One region of the Bacillus sp. D48C genome, then DNA from elsewhere that is predicted to be linked to it. Evidence: a T-box and tRNA genes for the amino acid it is inferred to sense, from the RefSeq annotation. Region 1 holds a T-box; the other holds one or more tRNA genes.
The links. The T-box of region 1 lies ahead of ileS (isoleucine--tRNA ligase). A T-box ahead of a tRNA ligase gene usually reads a tRNA of that ligase, here a tRNA-Ile.
Positions count from the first base shown of each region.

Region 2: it has a tRNA-Ile gene. The T-box ahead of ileS (isoleucine--tRNA ligase) is inferred to sense a tRNA for this amino acid. The anticodon was not compared.

Region 1 covers NZ_JBKFAQ010000015.1:86,837-90,270, forward strand. Annotated here, with positions in the region: gene ACLBXA_RS26035 (tetratricopeptide repeat protein) at 1-1,461, shown strand, start outside; T-box leader at 1,553-1,793, shown strand; gene ileS (isoleucine--tRNA ligase) at 1,848-3,434, shown strand, end outside.
Region 2 covers NZ_JBKFAQ010000001.1:571,527-574,960, forward strand. Annotated here, with positions in the region: gene ispG (flavodoxin-dependent (E)-4-hydroxy-3-methylbut-2-enyl-diphosphate synthase) at 1-368, opposite strand, end outside; gene yqfZ (protein YqfZ) at 533-898, opposite strand; gene yqgB (protein YqgB) at 964-1,722, opposite strand; tRNA gene ACLBXA_RS03070 (tRNA-Ile) at 1,965-2,038, shown strand; gene sodA (superoxide dismutase [Mn]) at 2,259-2,870, shown strand; gene ACLBXA_RS03080 (MFS transporter) at 2,987-3,434, shown strand, end outside.

The sequences.
Region 1 (3,434 bases):
TACCGAATTGGTGAAACACTTATGGCATTAGGGCAATTGACGGAAGCAAAACAAGCGTATGAAACATGTTTAGAGCTTGATGGGAATTTCGTAGGTGTACATTTACAGCTTGCGGAAATATACGAAAAAGAAGAAAACCGTTCTAAAGAACAAAGTCATATGGTTCAGGCGATGAAGGAAGAGCCATTGCATATTAATATGGAATATTTGGCACAGCTTTCAGTAGATATGAATCTTCAGGAAGAATTGCTGACGGAACTAGAACAATTAGCGGACGAAGTACCTGAAATATGGCGTTTAGATGCGATTGCATATGTGCATGGTGCGATGAATGAAATAGATAAAGAACAAGAACAGATTGAATACGCGCTACAATTAGATGGTGAGCATATAGAAGTTCTATATCATTATGCAAAAGTATTAGTGAAAAAAAGAAATGTAAAAGCAATTGAAGTTGCAATGAAAGTAATACAAAAAGATTTTGATAATGAACGTATATTTGATGTTTATGTAAAAGCAGTAGAGCAACATAAAAAATTGTCTAACATACGAGATTTTCTTCATACGTTAAAGGTGAAAAAAGCAGAAAGAAGTACAGCATTCATGTATGCTGCAGCTGCGGTTACGGAAATATGGATTGAACGGCAGCTGCATGAACAGCCAAAACGATCTATCATTACGAGAGCTTTTTATCGTATGAAAAATCGTGCGAAAGAAATTTCAATGGTTACTATGATAATTGATTTATATGAAATCTCTTTAAAGTTAAATCCGAAAAATAGTATGGCAGCACAGCGATTTGCGCTATTTTATGAGAATGTAGAGATGAATAAAGAAGCAATAGAGATTTTGCACACATCACTAGAAAATAGATGGGATTATGAAGTAGCGAAGCAACTTGTAAATCTTTTCGTTGAGTGCGAGGAAGAAGATATGTTAAGAGATGCTTTGGAATTAACGAAGCAAATGGTTCGAGAACTACCAGATGATTATGATACACTTCTTCTGCAAGCACAAGTATTCTTTAAAGCAGGGGAAGAAAGAAAAGCAGAAAAGATGATCTTACAATTAATGGAGCAAACACCGTTCGTAAGTAGAGCATTTCTTGCTTTAGGAGAAATGTATCAAAGTCAAGAAAGGTTTGAAGAGGCAATTCATCTATTAGAAAATGCTTCTATAAATCATCCAAATGAAACAGCAATTCTCCTTTCTTTAGCGTCTTCATATCATGGTGCCGGCCAAACACTAAAGGCAGAAAAAATAGCAAATGAAGTATTAACAATGGATGCAAGTGATTTGTTAGCAAGATATGATCGTGCTTGTTATTTAGCACAGTTAAATAGAAATGAAGAGGCGAAGAAAGAGCTTGAAATTGTCCTTCGTGAGGATGAATCGGGATTCTTTGCTGAACTTATTGAGGATGATGAAAATTTAGCAGCATTGCGAGAATTTGAAAAGTAATTGTATAAGAATAGGGGAAAAGATAAGGATATATTTTGAATTAGTTGACAATTAGTTGTCAAATGGCATAAAATAACTTTTAACAAAGTATACAAATCTGAAGACGAGAAAGAGTAAAATAGTGAACTGTTCTCCAGAGAGCCGGTATATTGCTGAAAGCCGGTGGGCAGACGTTATTTGAAAATCATCTCCGAGGAGCCGAGGCTGAAAGTGAGTAAGCCCGGACGGATGTCTACCGTTACAAAGAACACGTATGATAGTACGTTGCTAAGCGCTATTAGTGAAAAAGCTAATAGAATTAGGGTGGTAACGCGGGTAAACCCGTCCCTACTTCATAGGGACGGGTTTTTTGTGTGCTTTTAAAACATTCAAAGGAGTGATTGTAGATGAAGAAAGTAGATGTAAAAGAGTCAGCTGTAGGGAGAGAAACACGTATTCGTAAGCAGTGGAACGAACAAAGCATTTTTGAACAATCAATTCAGAATCGAGAAGGCGCGCAATCGTTTGTGTTTTATGAAGGACCACCAACGGCGAACGGTTTACCACACGTCGGCCATGCACTTGGTCGGGCAATTAAAGATTTAGTAGCAAGATATAAAACGATGGCTGGTTATAAAGTAGTAAGAAAAGCAGGATGGGATACACATGGTTTACCTGTAGAACTAGGTGTTGAGAAGCAACTTGGTATTTCTGGTAAACATGAGATCGAAGAATATGGCATTGAACCATTTATTCAAAAGTGTAAAGAGAGTGTTTTCACATATGAAAAGCAGTGGCGTGAATTCACTGAAAGTATTGGTTATTGGGTAGATATGGATGATCCATATGTAACTTTAAAGAATCCATATATCGAAAGTGTATGGCATATTTTGGGAACAATCCATGAAAAAGGATTGTTATATAAAGGACATAGAGTTTCACCATACTGTCCAAGCTGCCAAACCTCATTGAGCTCACATGAGGTTGCACAAGGGTATAAAACAGTAAAAGATTTAAGTGCAACTGTGAAGTTTAAAGTGAAAGATAGTGAAAATGAGTATTTCTTAGGCTGGACAACAACGCCTTGGACACTTCCAGCAAACGTAGCGCTTGCTGTACATCCAAATATGGAATATGTTAAAGCAAAACAAGAAGGTCATGTATACATTGTTGCGAAAGAACGTGTACAAGAAGTATTAAAAGAAAACTATGAAGTATTATCTGTTCATAAAGGCGAAGAATTATTAAACACATCTTATACAGCGCCATTTCCGATGAAAGAAGTTACAAATGGTTACCGCGTTATCGCAGCAGAGTTTGTAACGGCAGATAGTGGTACAGGACTTGTTCATATTGCTCCAGCATATGGAGAGGACGATTATAGAGTTGTTCAAAGTGAAGGATTGTCATTCTTGCACGTTGTAGATGAAAAAGGTGAGTATACAGAAGCGGTACCATTTTTGAAAGGTAAATTTGTAAAAGATTGTGACGTTGACATTGTTCGTTATTTAGCGAAAGAAGGTTTACTATATCATAAAGAAAAATATGAACATAGCTATCCACATTGCTGGCGTTGTGATTCACCACTTCTTTATTATGCAGGAGAAAGTTGGTTAATCCGAACAACTGCAATTAAAGATACATTTTTACAAAATAATGATTCAGTTACTTGGTATCCGGATCATATGAAACATGGACGCTTTGGTAAGTTTTTAGAAAATATGGTGGACTGGAATATTAGCCGAAATAGATATTGGGGAACGCCATTAAACGTATGGGAATGTGAAAGTTGTGATCATCAGTTTGCGCCGAAAAGCATTGCCAAATTAAGAAAGCATAGTACGAAAGAAACACCGGAAGATTTAGAATTGCATAAGCCTTATGTAGATGAAGTTCAAGTCTGCTGCGAAAAATGCGGAGGCACAATGAATCGTACACCAGAAGTAATTGATGTTTGGTTTGATAGTGGTTCCATGCCATTTGCACAATATCAT
Region 2 (3,434 bases), on a different contig from region 1:
CGCTCTTTTGCTGCATTTACAACAGCTTCTACTTTATGGCGACGACCAATATTACCTGGATTGATACGTACTTTATCAATGCCACCTTCAATTGCTTTTAAAGCAAGGCGATAATCAAAATGAATATCAGCAACAAGTGGAATGTTGATTTGTTTTTTTATATCAGCAATAGCATCTGCTGCGCGTTCATCTGGAACGGCAACGCGGACGACTTGACAGCCGGCTTCTTCTAAACGCTTGATTTCAGCAACTGTTGCTTCAACATCATGTGTTTTTGTTGTTGTCATACTTTGTATAATTAATTCATTATTACCGCCGATTGTTAAATTACCGACTTTAACTGGACGTGTTTTTGTACGATGAGTCATTTCATTCACGAATAGATCGCTCTCCTTATAAAAGAAGTTTCTTATTTAGTCCCTCATATCAATGATAGTATACGTGATATAGGGCTATAGAAACCGAAGTGCTCGGTTTCACTTTTACTATTGTATCAGCGCCTTTATGTAATTGACAAGGATTAAGTGATAGCTTATTGATATAACGGGAATTTATAAGACTTTCCAATTTGGATTTTTGTAGCAGATGTACTTTTGTTTAATAGTTTAAAGTCGTCAATGACTTTTTCTATGGAAGGAATTTTTTTCTTGTTAATTTGTTCTGTAATAGAAAGAACTGTCTCACCAGTTTTTACTTCAATTGTTTTATAGGATGTATCCGTTTCTTTTTCTGTTTTATTCTCTTTATTTTGTTGGTTGTCTGCGTTCTCTTTTTTAATCGTTTGGGCAGAGGTTGTTTTTTTATATGAACTTAACATCGGTAAAGTACCGATTTTTATATCGTAATAAAATACATAACCGAGAACAAGCACGAATAGGAATATACCTAACCTCTTCATATTCTTCACTCCTTTGCTAGGAATATATGCTTGTCCAAAAAAAAAATGCCTATTTAGGCATTTTTTTATTTTTCTTTCGGTTGGGGTACCTCTTTAATCGTTAAGTATAGAACGATTAAAACAACAGCGATATAAATGAATGTTGCCCCAGGTACGACGATTTTGAATAAGTCCATAATCATGAAGAAAATGGTTGGGATTGTGTAGCTGTATGCAGTTAGTGTCCAAACTTGTTTATAGGATAGTTTACGTTGACCGCTCATAGCAGAACCGATGAACGCAAGTAAGGTCACGCCTACAAAAGTGATGAATAATTGGAATAGGTACACTAAGAATCCGATAACGAATAATAAAATTGGATAAATATTATCGAATAAAGAAATAAATTCTTGTAGATCTTTTTTCTCAAGAGATGCACCTAACAAATCGTTATAAGAATACGTTTGTGTTTGACCATTTCCCATAGAGACTACTTTATCTTTTAAAACAAATAAACCTGTTTTATTTTGATATTTTTCTAGGTCTGTTGAATTTGGATCAAATACGAAAAGTGCATTTCCTTCTTCTTTTTCAATGGGTTGATCAATATCGGCTTTTAGTTCGCCATTTTCAATCTTAAAGTCAGGTAAATCTTTATCGATGACTTGATTTACCATGCCTACACCATCTTGGATAAAACTACCGTACAAAAAAGTTCTTGGAATAGTAGTAATTAAGCAAAGTAGCATAATATACAAAATGGTTTTACCGATTTTTTGAAAACGGAATAGCGCCATATCTTTAGGCGAGTATATGCTTTTTACGAATTGGGTAAATATGGACATAGATTCACTTCCTTTATGTATGTATAAAATCATTGTAACGTAGGAATCTAGAGAATCTCAAGATATATTATATTTACATATAGTGGAGATAACTAAATTTCTTTTTATTAACTTTCTTCTTTTAAATAAGAAAAATACAATTGACACTTTTCTTTTCTATATGGTAAATTTATCTTACCTTTCTTAAAGGGCATATCCGATAGGAATTCCTTTATTTGATATGTTGTTACATACATAATTGTGGACCCTTAGCTCAGCTGGTTAGAGCAGACGGCTCATAACCGTCCGGTCGTAGGTTCGAGTCCTACAGGGTCCATATCCATTTCGCATGTTTATTATGTTAGCAGGAAGCTTCCTTGTAGAAGGAAGCTTTTTTTACGGAATATATGAGCATTTTAATTGAAAAGAAGTGGGAATTTTGCTACTTTAATGATAGCAAGACAATGTGATTTATTTGTTTGCACCCTATGGCAATTAGGGTAGAATGAAGTTGTATGTCACTAAGTGGCAATACATAAACTGGGAGGAATATAACAATGGCAAAACACGAATTACCAAATTTACCTTATGCGTATGATGCTTTAGAGCCTCACTTTGACAAAGAAACAATGAACATCCATCATACAAAACATCACAACACGTATATTACAAACTTAAACGCTGCTTTAGAAGGTCATGCAGAATTAGCTGACAAAAGCGTAGAAGAATTAGTTGCAAACTTAAACGAAGTACCAGAAGCGATCCGTACAGCAGTACGTAACAATGGTGGCGGACACGCTAACCATACATTCTTCTGGACAATCTTATCTCCAAACGGCGGAGGACAACCTGTAGGTGAACTTGCAACTGCAATTGAAGCGAAATTCGGTAGCTTCGATGCATTCAAAGAAGAATTCGCAAAAGCTGGCGCAACTCGCTTCGGTTCTGGTTGGGCTTGGTTAGTAGTAAACAATGGTGAGTTAGAAGTAACAAGCACTCCAAACCAAGATTCTCCTTTAACTGAAGGTAAAACTCCAGTTATCGGTTTAGATGTTTGGGAGCACGCTTACTACTTAAACTACCAAAACCGTCGTCCAGACTACATCGGCGCATTTTGGAACGTTGTAGATTGGAACGCTGCTGAAAAACGTTACCAAGAAGCAAAATAATCGTAATAAATATAGAAAAAGCTAGGGGAGAGCCCCTAGCTTTTTTCTATGCTTTCCTTTTACATAATTGGGCTTGTCTTTGGAAGACTAGAACATGAAGTAAAGGAGAGTTGTGTATGAAGTGGAAACATATAATTGGTGACGTTGAAGTGAATCGGGATTTAGTGTTATTGCTCCTTATAGGAGGTTTATACACGCTCGCAATTTCTTTATCGAATACGTTTGTAAATATTTATTTATGGAAGCAAACACAAAATTATGTGAATCTTGGCTTGTATAATTTGGCCAGCGTTGTATTACAGCCTCTCACATTTCTTGTAGGGGGGAAATTAGCGAAACGTATCGATCGCTCGATTTTATTACGAATAGGAGTAGGAACGCTCGCAATTTTTTTTATCGTTGTTTTAGTGGCTGGAAAAAGTGCTTCTCAGTATATTTTATTAATGGGGGCTCTTTTAGGAGTAGGATACGGTTTTTACTGGTTGGCTTTTAACTTATTGACATTTGAAATTACAGAACCAGAAACAAGAGATTTCTTTAATGGATTTCTTGGACTTCTTACAT